One region of the Methylotenera sp. G11 genome, then DNA from elsewhere that is predicted to be linked to it. Evidence: predicted binding sites of a transcription regulator. Region 1 holds the regulator's gene; the other holds the start of a gene.

What was found. Region 1 encodes sigma-54, which starts transcription at its own class of promoters, with help from an activator protein. Its sites were predicted from a motif close to TGGCACNNTTCCTGCT; they were not measured.
Region 2: GQ51_RS07765 (circularly permuted type 2 ATP-grasp protein) is a predicted target of sigma-54. The motif match lies at 3,690-3,705, and genes of this name have one in related genera.

What each region holds. Positions count from the first base shown of each region.
Region 1 covers NZ_JUHH01000001.1:1,562,005-1,569,620, reverse strand. Annotated here, with positions in the region: gene lptA (lipopolysaccharide transport periplasmic protein LptA) at 1-611, shown strand, start outside; gene lptB (LPS export ABC transporter ATP-binding protein) at 625-1,347, shown strand; gene GQ51_RS07215 (RNA polymerase factor sigma-54) at 1,344-2,939, shown strand; gene hpf (ribosome hibernation-promoting factor, HPF/YfiA family) at 3,085-3,411, shown strand; gene hprK (HPr(Ser) kinase/phosphatase) at 3,438-4,379, shown strand; gene rapZ (RNase adapter RapZ) at 4,398-5,234, shown strand; gene GQ51_RS07195 (PTS sugar transporter subunit IIA) at 5,318-5,740, shown strand; gene GQ51_RS07190 (HPr family phosphocarrier protein) at 5,757-6,026, shown strand; gene ptsP (phosphoenolpyruvate--protein phosphotransferase) at 6,023-7,616, shown strand, end outside.
Region 2 covers NZ_JUHH01000001.1:1,670,740-1,678,355, reverse strand. Annotated here, with positions in the region: gene GQ51_RS07780 (proteasome-type protease) at 1-327, opposite strand, end outside; gene GQ51_RS07775 (transglutaminase family protein) at 360-1,193, opposite strand; gene GQ51_RS07770 (alpha-E domain-containing protein) at 1,230-2,177, opposite strand; gene GQ51_RS07765 (circularly permuted type 2 ATP-grasp protein) at 2,171-3,649, opposite strand; gene GQ51_RS07760 (class I SAM-dependent methyltransferase) at 3,954-4,745, shown strand; gene GQ51_RS07755 (aminoacyl-tRNA deacylase) at 4,828-5,328, opposite strand; gene GQ51_RS07750 (DoxX family protein) at 5,589-6,011, shown strand; gene GQ51_RS07745 (SLATT domain-containing protein) at 6,616-7,311, shown strand; gene GQ51_RS12415 (hypothetical protein) at 7,370-7,616, shown strand, end outside.

The DNA of each region.
Region 1 (7,616 bases):
TGTCAGGTATGTCAGGCCGCGCCATGGCTGAAGCGGCCGACCGGGATAAACCTATCGACCTGGAAGCAGATACCGTCAAGGTCGATGATTCCAAGCAGATCAGTACTTACAGCGGTAATGTGATCCTGACGCAGGGCACGCTGGTGATCCATGCAGATAAACTGATCGTGCGTGAGGATAGCCAGGGGTTCCAGCACAGCACGTCTTTAGGTAACCCGACCACTTTCAAGCAGAAAATGGAAGGTAAAAACGAATATATGGAAGGCAGCGCGCAGCGTATCGAATACGATGGGCGCATGGATAAAGTGCAGCTTTACACCAAGGCCTGGGTCAAGCGCGGTGCCGATATCGTGCATGGCGATTACATCATGTATGACGCCAATGCAGAATATGCAGAAGTGATTGGCGGCGGTTCACAGGCTGGCACGCCAGGCGGTACCGGCGGCCGTGTGCGTGCCATTATCCAGCCTAAAGGTAAAAAAACCATTGCGCCTGCTAAACCAGCGGAGCCTGGCGCCAAGGTCAGTTCGATAGACGGCAGTGCAGCGACGCCGGCGGTAAAAAACATGCGTTTGAGCCGTAATTTAGAAGTCAGCCCCCAGCTTAAATAAAAGAGAGCATGTGATGAGTGAACTCGTTGTAGAGAATCTGCGCAAGTCTTATAAGGCACGTACCGTGGTGCAGGATATTTCTTTGACGATAAAAAGCGGAGAAGTGATCGGGCTGCTGGGGCCTAACGGTGCCGGCAAAACCACCAGCTTTTATATGATGGTAGGGCTGGTGCCCCTGGATGAAGGCAGGATTTTGCTGGACGGCGTGGATTTAAGCCGCATGCCTATTCATATGCGTGCAAGAATGGGCTTGTCCTACCTGCCGCAGGAAGCCTCTATTTTCCGCAAGCTGACCGTGTCTGAAAACATCATGGCGATTCTGCAGTTACAGGAAATTTCTGAAGAAGCAATGCAGGAGAGGCTCGAATCACTTCTGGAAGAGCTGCATATCACGCATATCCGTGACAGTATCGCGATCAGCCTGTCCGGCGGTGAACGGCGCCGTGTGGAGATTGCACGCTGCCTGGCTTCCGACCCCAGCTTTGTGTTGCTGGATGAGCCGTTTGCCGGTATTGACCCGATTGCGGTGATTGATATTCAGCAGATTGTCCGTTTTTTGAGCTCACGCAATATCGGCGTATTAATCACCGACCACAACGTGCGTGAGACCCTGGGTATCTGCGATCGCGCTTATATCGTCAATCAGGGGCATGTGTTCGCTTCCGGTATCCCGAGCGAGATTGTGGCAAGTGAAAGCGTCAGGGAAGTTTATCTGGGTAAAGATTTTCGTTTATGAAGCAAGGTTTACAACTCAAATTCTCCCAGAATTTATCCCTTACACCACAACTGCAGCAGGCCATTCGCCTGTTGCAGCTTTCGACGCTGGAGCTGAATCAGGAAATCGACGTTCTGATGCAAACCAACCCGCTGCTGGAGCGTGGTGACGATAGCGAAGACGAGTACGGCAACCCTGTAGACCAGGCTGCGGAAGATTCGCCATTGAATAATGGCGCAGACAGCCAGACAGCTTCAGCGCAGGATGCTGCCGGCAATGCGGATGCAGGTGATTTTGATGCCGGTTTCAATGGCCAGGACTTCCAGCCCGGCGTCAGCGAGTCCGGCACTACGGAAGCGGGGCAGTTTGATGAAGCCTCCGACTTCGAGCCGGGTGCTGCAGATTTCTCCGATACATTTTCTGCTGAATTCGATGAAGAATTTGACGTGTTTTCCAATGGTAGCCGCTGGGATGAGAATAATATGCCGGCGGATGACGACAGCGATTTCAAGCAGCAGGATACATTGCAGATCAGCCTGCGCGAACACCTGTTATCGCAGCTGAAGCTGATGCCGCTGTCGGATCGTGACCAGACGCTGACCTTGCTGCTGGTGGATAGCATCAATGATGATGGCTACCTGGAACAATCCTTGGAAGAGATCGTAGAAGAAATGCCGCTGGAGCTGGAGATCGACGCGCTGGAACTGCAAACGGCGCTGCGCCATATCCAGCACCTTGATCCGGCGGGTGTCGGTGCACGCAATTTAAGCGAATGCCTGCTGCTGCAGCTTGATGCCTTGCCTGAAAATACGCCGCACCTGGCGTTGGCGCGCCTGGTGGCAGAAAAGCACCTGCCGGCATTGGGCGCGCGCGATTTTGCCAAACTGCGTAAAGAGCTGGGCTGTGACGAACAGACGCTGAAGCAGGTGCAGCTGGTCATCACCAGCCTGAATCCGAGGCCTGGAGCCGATTTCAGCCACATCGGTTCCGAGCATTATATCCAGCATGAAGTGGTCGTGAAAAAAGTCAAAGGCATCTGGATTGCGAGCCTGAATGAGAGCGTGATTCCCAAGCTCAGGATCAACCAGCTCTATGCCGGCATATTGAAACGTAACCGCGATAGCTCCAGCCAGTACCTGCAAAGCCAGATGCAGGAAGCAAAATGGATGATCAAAAATATCCAGCAGCGCTTTTCAACCATCCTGCGTGTTTCGCAGGCCATTGTCGACCGCCAGCGTAATTTCCTGGAGTATGGCGAGGTGGCGATGAAGCCCCTGGTGCTGCGCGAAATCGCGGATGAGCTGGGTTTGCATGAGTCGACGATTTCCCGCGTAACGACGAATAAATACATGCTCACGCCACGCGGCATCTTCGAGCTTAAATATTTTTTCGGCAGCTCGGTCGCGACCGACAGCGGCGGCACCTGTTCAGCCACGGCGATTCGTGCGCTGATCAGGAAACTGGTCGAACAGGAAAATCCTAAAAAGCCTTACTCCGATAACCAGATCACTGATTTGCTCGCAAAGCAGGGTATCGTGGTGGCGCGCCGTACCATTGCGAAATACCGTGAATCACTGAATATCGCGCCTGCCAGTTTAAGAAAATCGCTATAAATTTACCGCTTCAAAGCGTAAATAAAAAAATTCTTTGTTTCAATCCCACAGAAGCAAATGAACGTAGTAAACTGAAATTGTTCGATGGGTTCCGGGTTCAGCAGATCGGCTCAGGCCCTGAGAATATTTTCAAAAGGAGCAAGTCATGAATTTACAATTAACTGGTCACCATTTAGAAATAACCCCAGCATTGCGCGATTATCTTACAAGCAAACTGGCTAAAGTTAGTAATCACTTTGATCATGTGATCGATGTCAAAGTGACCATGAGTGTTGAAAAGCTCGCCCAAAAGGTAGAAGCTACACTGCATGTTCCTGGTAATGATTTACACGCGGAATGTCAGGATGAGAATATGTACAGCGCAATTGATATGCTGACTGACAAACTTGACCGCCAGGTGTTGAGGCATAAAGAGAAGAATTCAGATCACCACAAAGCGAATGGTGCCGTTAAGCATCAGAATGTTGAATAATTAACGTCTTGTTTTAATCATCATTTATGGCTCAAATAAACGTCGCTGAGCTATTCAAACAAACCCGCCGCAAGCTCAAACTCAATTGGATCGCAGGGCTGAACGGCGGGTCAAATACTCTCACTAGCGAAACCGTCACAAAACCATCACTGGCACTCATCGGCCATCTTAATTTCGTGCATCCTAACCGTGTCCAGGTGCTGGGCTGTGCCGAGATGGATTATTTACGCAGCTTGCCGACCACCGAGGCAGTACGTGCAATCGAGAACCTGTACTCAACCGACCTGGCGGCCGTGATCGTTGCCAACGGCGAAAAAGTGCCGGAATCACTTATGGCGGCTGCCGATGCGCACGCCGCGCCCTTGTTTACCTCCACTTTACGCAGCCCTGCGCTGATGGATTTCCTGAGCCATTACCTGGCGCAGGCAGTGGCAGAATCTGTCAGCCTGCATGGCGTATTCATGGAGGTGCAGGGTTTTGGTGCGCTGATTAAAGGTGAGGCGGCTATCGGTAAAAGTGAGCTCGCTCTGGAGCTTATTTCACGCGGGCATCGCCTGGTTGCAGATGACGTCGTAGATTTCTTCCGGATTTCACCTGAGCGGGTTGAAGGGCGCTGCCCGGCTTTGCTGCAGGACTTTCTGGAGGTGCGCGGCCTGGGTATCCTGAATATCCGCGCCATCTTTGGCGATAATTCAGTCAAGCCGACCAAGCCGCTTGACCTGATTATCCAGCTGGAAATGGCAGATAAACTGGCACCGCAGCTGCTTGACAGGCTGAATATCAAAACCCTGCACGAAGAGGTGCTGGGCGTCAAAGTGCCTAAGGTGCAGATTCCGATCGCGGCCGGGCGCAACATTGCGGTACTGGTAGAAGTTGCAATCCGCAACCACGTGTTATTATTGCGCGGTATTAATGCAACCAAGCAATTTACCCAGCGCCAGCAGCGTGAAATGAAAAAAAACAGATAGCGACTTTAAGTTAATAACATGAAGCAACTGATCATTGTGACGGGTCTTTCCGGCTCAGGTAAGAGTATCGCATTGCGTGCGCTTGAAGATAGCGGTTATTACTGTATCGACAACCTGCCGGCAACCATGCTGCCCAGCCTGTCAGACCACCTCACGACCGTGCATCATCATCTGGTCGCGATCAGTATCGACAGTCGGAGTGCCGCGATTGAATCGCTGCCGGATAATATCGCCCTGCTGAAATCGCAGAATGTCGACACACGCGTTTTGTATCTGGAGTCTAACGTGGAAACGCTGGTAAAGCGATTCAGTGAGACACGGCGCAAGCATCCGTTAAGCAAAGATACGACTACGCTGGCTGAGAGTATTGCTTATGAGCGGGAACTGCTGGGCAATCTCGGCAGCCTGGGGCATGTGATTGATACCAGCAACCTGAGTGCCAATACCTTGCGCGGCTGGGTCAAGGATGTCGTGTCCAGCGAGCATGCGGGGCTGACCTTGCTGTTTACTTCGTTTGGGTTCAAGCATGGCATACCGCTGGATGCCGATTTCGTATTCGATGTGCGCTGCCTGCCTAACCCGCATTACGACCCGAACCTGCGTGAGCTGACGGGTAAGGACGAGCAGATCAAGGCTTATCTGGAAGTGCATGATTCAGTGCAGGAGATGCTTTCGGATATCCGTGCTTTTGTCGAAAAATGGCTGCCGTGTTTTATTATGGATAACCGCGGTTACCTGACCGTCGCCATCGGATGTACCGGCGGCCAGCATCGCTCGGTTTACATGGTCGAGCAGCTAAGCCAGTATTTTCAGTCGCAGCAGAAAGTACTGACCAGGCACCGGGAGCTCAAATAGTAAAGCAAACCGGGCGTTTTCCGATTCTTCCTGGCGATGTCCCCAGGATTGGGATGCCCATAAAATTTAGGTACTTATAAACAATGATCGGTATTTTAATGATTACGCATGGTACGCTCGGTGATAGCCTGCTGGAGTGTGCAAACCACATGTTGGGCAAGACCCCTCCGCAGATAGCCTCGCTCGCGGTCAGCAGTAAAGATGACCCCGGCAGTGTCGTTCCGAAGGCGATGGAACTGGTTGCGAGCGTGAATAGCGGCGATGGCGTGCTTGTATTGTCTGATATGTATGGCGCCACCCCTTGCAATATCGTGACTAAAATACTGCAGCCGGGAGTAGTTGAAGGCGTGGCTGGCGTGAATCTGCCCATGCTGGTCAGGGTCATGAACTATCGGCAGGAGCCTTTGCCGGTGCTGGTTGATAAAGCCTTGAGCGGAGGCCGTGAAGGCGTCGTGGCGTTTGACCGTGAAAGCTGTGAGCGCTTCGAGCAAGGCTCCGTTAAATAACAGGATTCAGATTGATATGATTAGCAAGCAACTGGAAATTATTAACAAACTGGGTCTGCATGCCCGCGCCTCGACCAAGCTCACGCAAACTGCCAGCAAGTTTGCCAGTGAGGTGTGGATTGAGCGCAATGGGCGCCGCGTCAATGCCAAGAGCATCATGGGCGTGATGATGCTGGCGGCGGCAAAAGGCGCGATTGTTACCCTGGAGGCCAGCGGTGCCGATGAAGCTGAGGCGATCGAGGCATTGACGGCGTTGATTGAAAATTACTTCGGCGAAGGCGAATGACCAGTTTCAGTATTCATGGTGTAGGCGTTTCCAGCGGCATTGCGATCGGCCATGCGCACCTGCTTTCCAATGCATTGCTGGAAGTGGTGCATTACCAGCTGCCCAAACATTTGATTGACGATGAAGTAAAGCGTTTCAGCAACGCAATCACCACCGTTAAGCAGGATCTGGCGCAGATCAAGGGCAGCCTGCGCAAGAATGCGCCGGCAGAGCTGGCTGCGTTCATCGGTACACACTTGCTGATGCTGGAAGACAAGTCACTGTCTGAAGTGCCTAAAAATATCATCAGGAATGAACAATGCAATGCCGAGTGGGCCATCAAGCTGCAGATGGACGACATTGTCGACCAGTTCGAGCAGATTGAAGACAGCTACCTGCGTGAACGCAAGCAGGATGTCATTCAGGTTGTTGAGCGTATCATCAAGGTGCTGCTTGGCCATCAGGCGCAGCTCAGTACCGAGCAGCAGAACAGCGCCTTGCATCAGGAGCGTAAACTGATCCTGGTTGCGCATGATGTTTCCCCTGCGGATGCCATTCAATTCAAGCAGCACCAGTTCGCGGCGTTCATCACGGATGTGGGCGGCGCAACCTCGCATACGGCGATCCTGGCACGCAGCCTCAATATCCCTTCTATTGTCGCGTTGCAGCGTGCGCGTGACCTGATCAATGATGGTGAACTCATCATTGTTGATGGTGACCTGGGCGTTGTCATCGTTAATCCATCCAAAGAGATTCTGGATGAGTACAAATTAAAGCAGGAACAGTGGGAACTTGAGCAGCAAAAGCTGCAACGCATCAAAACCACCAAAGCGCTGACCATAGACGGCACGGCCATAGAGCTGATGGCCAATATCGAACTGCCGGAAGACGTGGCAGCGGTCAAGGCTTCCGGCGCGACCGGCATCGGGCTGTACCGTACCGAGTTCCTGTTCATGAACCGGCATGATATGCCGAATGAAGAAGAGCAGTTCGAGGCTTATAAATCAGTGGCAGAAGCCATGAAAGGCGCGCCAGTCACTATCCGCACCCTGGACCTGGGGGCGGATAAGCAGATGAATGCCGATACGGTGGTGAACTCACCCAACCCGGCACTGGGGCTGCGGGCGATCCGCCTGTGCCTGTCCGAGCCGCAGATTTTCCATACCCAGCTGCGTGCATTGCTGCGGGCATCTCATTACGGAAAAATCAAGATCCTGATCCCGATGCTGTGCATGCTTTCGGAATTGCGCCAGACGAAAGTATTTCTTGAACGTGCCAAGGCAAGCCTGCGTAAGGAAAACATCCCGTTCGATGAAAACGTCGAGCTTGGCGGCATGATCGAAATCCCGGCTGCGGCGATCAATGCCGAAGCTTTTGCCGACGAGCTGGATTTCCTGTCCATCGGTACTAACGACCTGATTCAATATACATTGGCGATAGACCGTACCGATGATGCTGTAGCACATCTGTATAACCCTATGCATCCATCAGTGCTGAAGCTGATCTCCATGACGATCAAAGCAGGTGCAAAGCAGGGCAAAGCCGTTTCCGTATGCGGTGAAATGGCGGGTGATGCCAAGCTGACCAAGCTGTTGCTGGGAATGGGCTTGC
Region 2 (7,616 bases), 110 kb from region 1:
ATCGGCATTGTGGTTCTTAAGGTGTTCCGCATCACGCTCAAAAGCGAAACGGACTTCATCCCCCACCAGGCTTGCCGCATCGAACAGGCTTTCCACATTGTTGAGGTGGGCGCCGTCATCGCGCTTGATCGCCTCGCGTAGCCGGTTGACCACCAGCTGCGTGATCGCCAGGTTTCCGGCGGTCAGCAGGGTGACCATGCGTTCGCCGCGCACCTCAAAATGATGCATTTTCGGAAAAATGGCTACCTGGTCCACACCGGCGTTAGTGCGGGTGTCGGAAGCCAGTACCAGGCCTTGATCAACTAAAATGGCAACGCAATATGTCATAGGTTTCCTGCTTTATGTTTATTGGATTCTGTTTATTGCTGAATCTGGGCAATCTGTTTTTTCAATAGAAGGTTATTTTCCTGGCTGCCAAGCTGCCAGACATTGACGCCTGCCTGCATGGTTTCCATGCCGCCGCCGACACGCACGCCGCTCACCGGGCAGGCGTCGTGGTAATCCAGGCCAGTTGCCAGCCTGACATAAGCGCTATTCGCCAGGCAGCGGTTGGAAACATCCACGCTGACCCAGCCAGTATCGCTGAGCCAGGCATCTACCCAGGCGTGGCTCTCCGATAGATGGCCGTCATCGGTAAACAGGTAGCCGCTCACATAGCGTGCAGGCAGCCCCAGGCTGCGGCAGCATGCGATGAAAATATGCGCATGGTCCTGGCAGACGCCGGTTCTTGCGGCAAAAGCCTGCGCCGCAGTGGTGTAGACGCCTGTGCCGCCCTTCATGTAGGGCACCTGGTCAATGATGGATGCGCTTAATCTCTCCAGGTCAGGGATCGTTTTCAGCTTGCCGAATGGCTCCGAGAATGCCCTGATCCCTGCGTCCGCAGCGGTCAGTGCGGTGCTGCGCAGGTAAATCGCCAGCGGCAGTTTTTCCTGATTCGCTGTGATGGTGAGGCCGGTTTCGACATCGCCTTTTGCGACCAGCCTGATTTCATGATGGTTGCTGTCCAGCACCATGGTGTGTACCAGGTTGCCGTAAGTGTCATGATGCTGGCTGAGTTGGCCGTTGACGGAAATGGACCAGTTCATGACGCGCTGGCCAAACCCATCCTGCGGCGTCAGGCGCAGTTGCTGGATGCTGTAGTGCAGCGGTTCGCTGTAATGATATTCGGTGCTATGGAGTATGCTGAATTGCATATGGTGTGGCGATTCCTTATCAATTGTCTCGGTTGTTCAGGCCGCATGCACATTCAGGAAGCTGCCCTGGATCTCGGCACCTAGCTGATGGTTGCGGTCAATAAACTCGGTCAGGAACTCATGCAGGCCATTCTGGAAAATATGGTCGATGCGGCCATACTGCAAGCTTGCGTTAATCTCTCCCGCAATCCTTCTGCATTCAATATGGCGGCCTGTGGTCAGGTTGTCCAGTATGGATGTGATTTCAGTGAAGCAGGCATGCAGCGAACGCGGCATATCCTTGCGCAGCACCAGCAGTTCGGCCACGCGCCAGGGCTGTATCGTGTCGTTATACACTTTCTGGTATGCCTGGAATGCAGATACTGAACGTAATACGGCGCTCCACTCGTAGTAATCCACACCGCCGCCGACTTCTTCTTCCATAGGCAGTAGCAAGTGGTATTTCACATCCAGCAAACGTGCCGTATTGTCGGCGCGTTCGATGAACGTGCCCAGGCGCAGGAACTGGAAGGCATCATCGCGCAGCATGGTACCGAAACTGACGCCACGGAAAAGATGTGAACGCGCTTTTACCCAGTCGCAAAACTCGCGCAGGCCTTCTTCCGCCAGGTCTTTGCCATCAAACTGGCTGAATTCGAGCCAGAGTGCGTTGATGTTCTCCCAGGTTTCAGAGGTCATTGCCACACGCACGGCGCGGGCGTTCTCACGAGCGCTGTATAAAGCGGAATAAATGCTGGACGGGTTTTCCGGGTCCATCGCCAGGTAATGGATCACATTGCCTGCGGTGTAATCGCTGAAGCGCTGGTTGAATGTTTCCGCATTGCCGGATATTTCCAGTGCCGGCTGCCATAAAGCGGCTTCGCTCAGCGCTGCGTTAGGCACTAAAGCCATATTCGCAGTGACGTCCAGGATACGGGCCATGTTTTCCGCACGCTCGATATAACGTGCCATCCAGAATAAATGATTTGCGGTTCTGCTTAACATACGGCGGCCTCATCGAATGCTTGCGTGATTTCTGCCGCTGCTAGTGCAGAATCTTGCTGCAGCACCCAGGTGTCCTTGGTGCCACCGCCTTGTGAGGAATTGACGACCAGCGAGCCTTCGCGCATGGCAACGCGGCAAAGTGCGCCCGGCACCAGGGTCACGGCTTCACCTGACAGCACAAATGGCCTCAGGTCAACATGGCGCGGCGCAATTCCCTGATCAACCAGCGTCGGGCAGGTGGAGAGTGCCAGCGTAGGCTGTGCGATGTAGTTGCCCGGGTCAGCCAGTATGCGCAGCCGGAAATCGGCGATTTCCTGTTTGCTTGCAGCAGGCCCCACCAGCATGCCGTAGCCGCCGGAGCCCTGTACTTCTTTTACCACCAGTTCAGGCAGCTTATCCAGCACGAAGGCCAGGTCATCCTTTTTGCTTAATTCATACGTCGGCACATTAGACAGGATCGGCTCTTCATTCAAATAGAACCGGATCATTTCCGGCACACGGATGTATGTGGATTTATCATCTGCGACCCCGGTGCCGACAGCATTGGCAAGCGTCACGCCCCCGTTGCGGTAAACGGAAAACAGCCCCGGCACGCCCAGCATGCTGTTCGGGTTGAAAGCGAGCGGGTCTATGTATTCATCATCAATGCGGCGATAGATCACGTCAACGCGTTTTGGCCCTTCGGTTGTACGCATGTATACCGCATTGCCGCGCACGAATAAATCCTGCCCTTCGACCAGTTCCACCCCCATCTGCTGTGCCAGGAACGCATGCTCGAAATAAGCGCTGTTATATGCGCCCGGCGTCAGCAGGACGACAGTGGGGTCTTTTACGCCTGCCGGGGCGACTGCACGCAAATTGTTCTTCAATACATGCGGGTAATGTTCAACCGGTGCGATCGAGTAACGGCGGAATAGCTCGGGAAACAGCCGCATCATCATTTTGCGGTCTTCCAGCATATACGATACGCCGGAAGGCGTGCGCAAGTTGTCTTCGAGTACGTAGAACTGTTTTTCGCCGGTACGCACGATGTCAATGCCGGCAATATGCGCATAAATGCCGCCCGGTACATCCACGCCAAACATTTCCGGACGATACTGACTATGCATCAGGACGTTTTCCGACACGATGCCGGCTTTGACGATTTCCCGGTCATGGTAAATGTCATGCAGGAACATATTGAGCGCCTTTACACGCTGTACCGCACCTTTGGATAGAACCTGCCATTCGTCATTGGCAAGTAAACGCGGAATCACGTCGAATGGAATCAGCCGTTCGGTACCTGCATCTTCCCCGTATACGTTAAACGTGATCCCCACGCGGCGGAATAAAAGCTCCGCTTCTTTACGTTTGCTTTCCAGCTGCTCAGCCGGCATGCTGTGCAGCCATTTTGCGTAGTTAGCGTAGAGTTTCCGTACCCCGGTAGGGCTGGAATGCATTTCATCAAAACAGATTCTCGTAGGGCTATTCATGATGGATCACCGCTTTGCTTTTAATATTACTTTAAGTAAAAGCAAGCGGCATGCCACCCGATTAAGCATGGGTATCCGATGAATATGGGCTTAATTACAGGCATGGCGCACTAATGCTGTGCGTGTTAAAAATACATGCACTATATTGTGATCGCGCATGCAAGAGCTGGTCATTACACTTTAGATTCTGTACCGGGTTTGGCTGACGCTGGCCTGCATATAGGCCTTACTGTTGAAATGTGTATGTTGTTATACTTGACCAATCATGTGTAATATAAGCTAGCCAATTAAAGCCATGCAAGCTATGACATCGATCCGAAATTTATTAAAGCCAGGTCGGCGTTATAAGCTGGGGAAGAATATTTTCCTGGATCTGCATTATCTGGTTAAGACCTATGCTTCATTTAATACGATTGTGTTGTATATTGCTGGCCGGTTGAAAAATGACCGCATTACCAAACCTTACCTGCCCAGGCAATCTGCTTTCATCAATGCCAAAACTGCCTTGGCATTATCTACTGACTGGTTCACGCATCACACCCCGCAATGGTTTTCTGTATTTGATGCGTATCGCCTCGCAGATAGAAGCCAGGTAAAAGTTCTTGAGATCGGCAGCTGGGAAGGCCTGTCCAGTTATTTCATATTGCATGCATTGCCTAATGCAACGCTCACTTGCGTAGACACATGGGAGGGTGCCGACGAACACAAATCTGGCCGTTACGCTACGCAAGAAATGCTGAGCAATATAGAGCAGGCTTTTGATCGCAACCTTTTAACATTCAAGGGCAGGCTGGTGAAATATAAAGGGACGTCATACTCTTTTTTTAACACCGCACAGCCTGACCAGCGCTTCGACCTGATCTATGTGGATGGGTCGCATCACTGTAATGATGTCATGATTGATGCCATTAAATGCTTTGAGATGCTTAAAACAGGCGGGCTATTAATCTTTGATGATTACTTATGGCGTTATTACCCTGATTTTATCGATAACCCGGCCGCAGCGATCAATCTTTTTCTGAAGCTCAAAAAAGGGTCTTATAAGATTGTGCGTGTTTATTACCAGATGATTATCGAAAAAATCGACGATCGGTAAGCCGGGTCTGCGGCAGCCCGCTATCAGAGCGTGCGGCCAAAGGTATGTTGATGGTTCTGGCAATGAGTGTTTACGTCATGTTCTATTGCGGGCTACTTGTAAATACCCCTTGGTCGGCATCAGCAAGCAGCCTGAGCAGATCGGCACTTTTCAGCGCCAAGGCAAACCCCAGCACGCCACTGCCGATCATAACGGTTTCATAATCTTTGACACTGGCGTCTATCAATACCTGGATGTCTTCCGGCAGTGCGAGCGGCGGTACAGCCCCGACAACATACCCGGTGGCTTGTGGAACCTCATCGAACTCCGCCATGCGGCACTTGCGCTCATTCAAATGTTTACGCAGCACGCCCCAGTCGGCACGTCCGCCTCCGGCAACGGCCAATAAAACAAATTTTTCCGATGCGGTTTTGAACAGCACGCTTCTTACCACTGATTGCGGGTCTAACCCTTGTTGTGAAAGCAATTCTTCCAGGTTCCTGACCGGTTTTTTGTCTTCGCTTAATGGAATTTCTATCACATCATAAGTAATGCCCGCATGCTGTAACAGGTCGGTGACAGGGGAGTTAATGGATATGTTCATCATCAATCACGATTCGATTTAAGGTGTTTGCCTATTCTATAGGAAGGCAAAGGCTATTTGGAGTTCTGGCTTGCGGTAACCGCGATTCGATTTCAAGAAATGGCAGATTAAAGCATTGGATAATACTGCCGCAGGATAACGATGTTTGCGGATATCTTTTAATCTGTTCAACAAGCGTGTGATGTGATAATTTTCGTATTGCCTTTGTTGCATCATCAATAAGAAGTAAAACCGTCTCATTCAAAAAAAAAGGAAGTTTTATGACTACTATGACAATTAATAGCAACTGTGCTGATACCGGCAAACTCATTCTGCGTGTGACGCTGGCAGTCCTTATTCTTTTACACGGTGTCAGCAAGCTGATGAATGGCGCCGACTTCATTACCGGCCTGGTATCCCAGGCCGGATTTCCCGCAATCTTGGGCAACTTGGTCTATGTCGGAGAAGTGATCGCGCCTTTGCTTGTGCTGCTGGGGCTATGGGCGCGTATCGGCGGCCTCATCATCGCCATCAATATGGTGGTGGCTATTTTGCTGGTGCATACCGGTGAACTATTGCATATTAACCAAACGGGCGGGTGGGCGCTGGAGTTGCAAGGGATGTACCTTGCGGCAGCTTTGTCAGTGTTTTTTCTTGGCGCTGGCCGTTTCAGCATTCAAGGCAATGGACAACGCTGGAATTAGCAAACTCAGTTTTGACGGCAGCAGTTTCCTGCCGTCAAAAACCATGAGCAAGGAGCGGGTCATGTTTTTTTGTAATCTACAGACGTAAAAAAGCCCACATTAAAGTGAGCTTGATTTAGATGGTGGCCGTTGAGAAAATCACCCAACTTAAATTTTGCAAAGCTGCAAAAGCAGCTTCGCGAAATTTGGTGGCCGGGGGCAGAATCGAACTGCCGACACACGGATTTTCAACTTTAAAATCATCATTTTATAGTGTTTTAGGCTCGCCTTTACTCGCTAGGACTCGTCAGTGCGTGACAAAATTGTCATGTTGAAAATTTATGAATGCTCCCATTTGGTCAACAGGGGCAGTTGATAATTATGTATGAACGGCAACTAAGCCGGACAAAGCGGACGGTCATTTTTCAATATTTAATCAAATTCAATTACAATCAATTCAGTCATGCTGCGTCTCTATATTAATATTTGAATATAGAGACCAAGAAACAATAAAACCAAGAAAAGACAAGGGGTTCCAGCCGTGCATCATACAATTTCAATTATTAATATAGAGACCCATGGGTCTCTATAATTACTGTTAGTCCTCAAAATAATGGATATTCAAATGCTTAAGAATTTATGGCGCTGGCTTTTATCATTAAATGAGCGTGAAAGAGCCGTTAAGGATGCCTCAGAGAAACTTCAGATGAGTATGCGCACAACTGCAAAATGCCGGTATAACGCTGCGGGAAGATTGCAAAGACAAGGAAAGTTTGCATTTTTCACCACCACCACTCTTTCATTAGGTTTGATTTTTATTCCGTTAATGCAAAATTCAGGCATTTCACTCGCATTCAAGCCTAGTGTTTTAAATATGATGGTAATTTTTCTTGCCGTCGCTGTACTGGTATATTCAGTTGTAATAGGTACCGCGCGATACGAATTAAGAGCAGAAAACCTTACTGAATGTGGAGATAAGCTAAAAGAACTAATACGTGAGATTGATAAAGATAGAGAAAATCATGCAAAAATTTCCGACTCCCAGCTTTCAAAGTATCAAGAAAGATACTCCGACATAGTGACAGATACTGAGAACCATATACGGAGCGATTACAGATTGGCAATGCTTGAAATGACAAGAGACTATTACATTTCTGGGTTGCCACGAATGCTTTGTTTTGTACTAGCATTTAGCTCTCGCTTTACCGCATACATAGTGCCAATTATCATGATTTTGTTTGAGATATTATTCATTACCGACATGATAGGTATTACCAAGTTGTTAATTCCATACTTCAGTGGTGTTGTTAATGCGAGCTAACCTCTCATTCAAGCGGGACTGGCTAAAGCCAGCACCTTAATTCAAACGTTAGGGTTCAATGGAAATTGTTAAATATTTAATAGTTTTTGTTTTAACACTTTTGCTGCTTGCGCTTCTTGCAAGTTCACAAGCTGTAGCTAATCCACCCACTGTTCAAACTACTGTAATTTTTATCTATTGTTTGCTTATTTATCTGGTGTGGCCTGTTGGCACAAGTTATTCAGCAGTCGCATTCAATAGGTTTTATATAGTCATGGGCATTGGAACGTTTTTAGCAGCGAGCTATGTTGTGCTAAATAATCAAT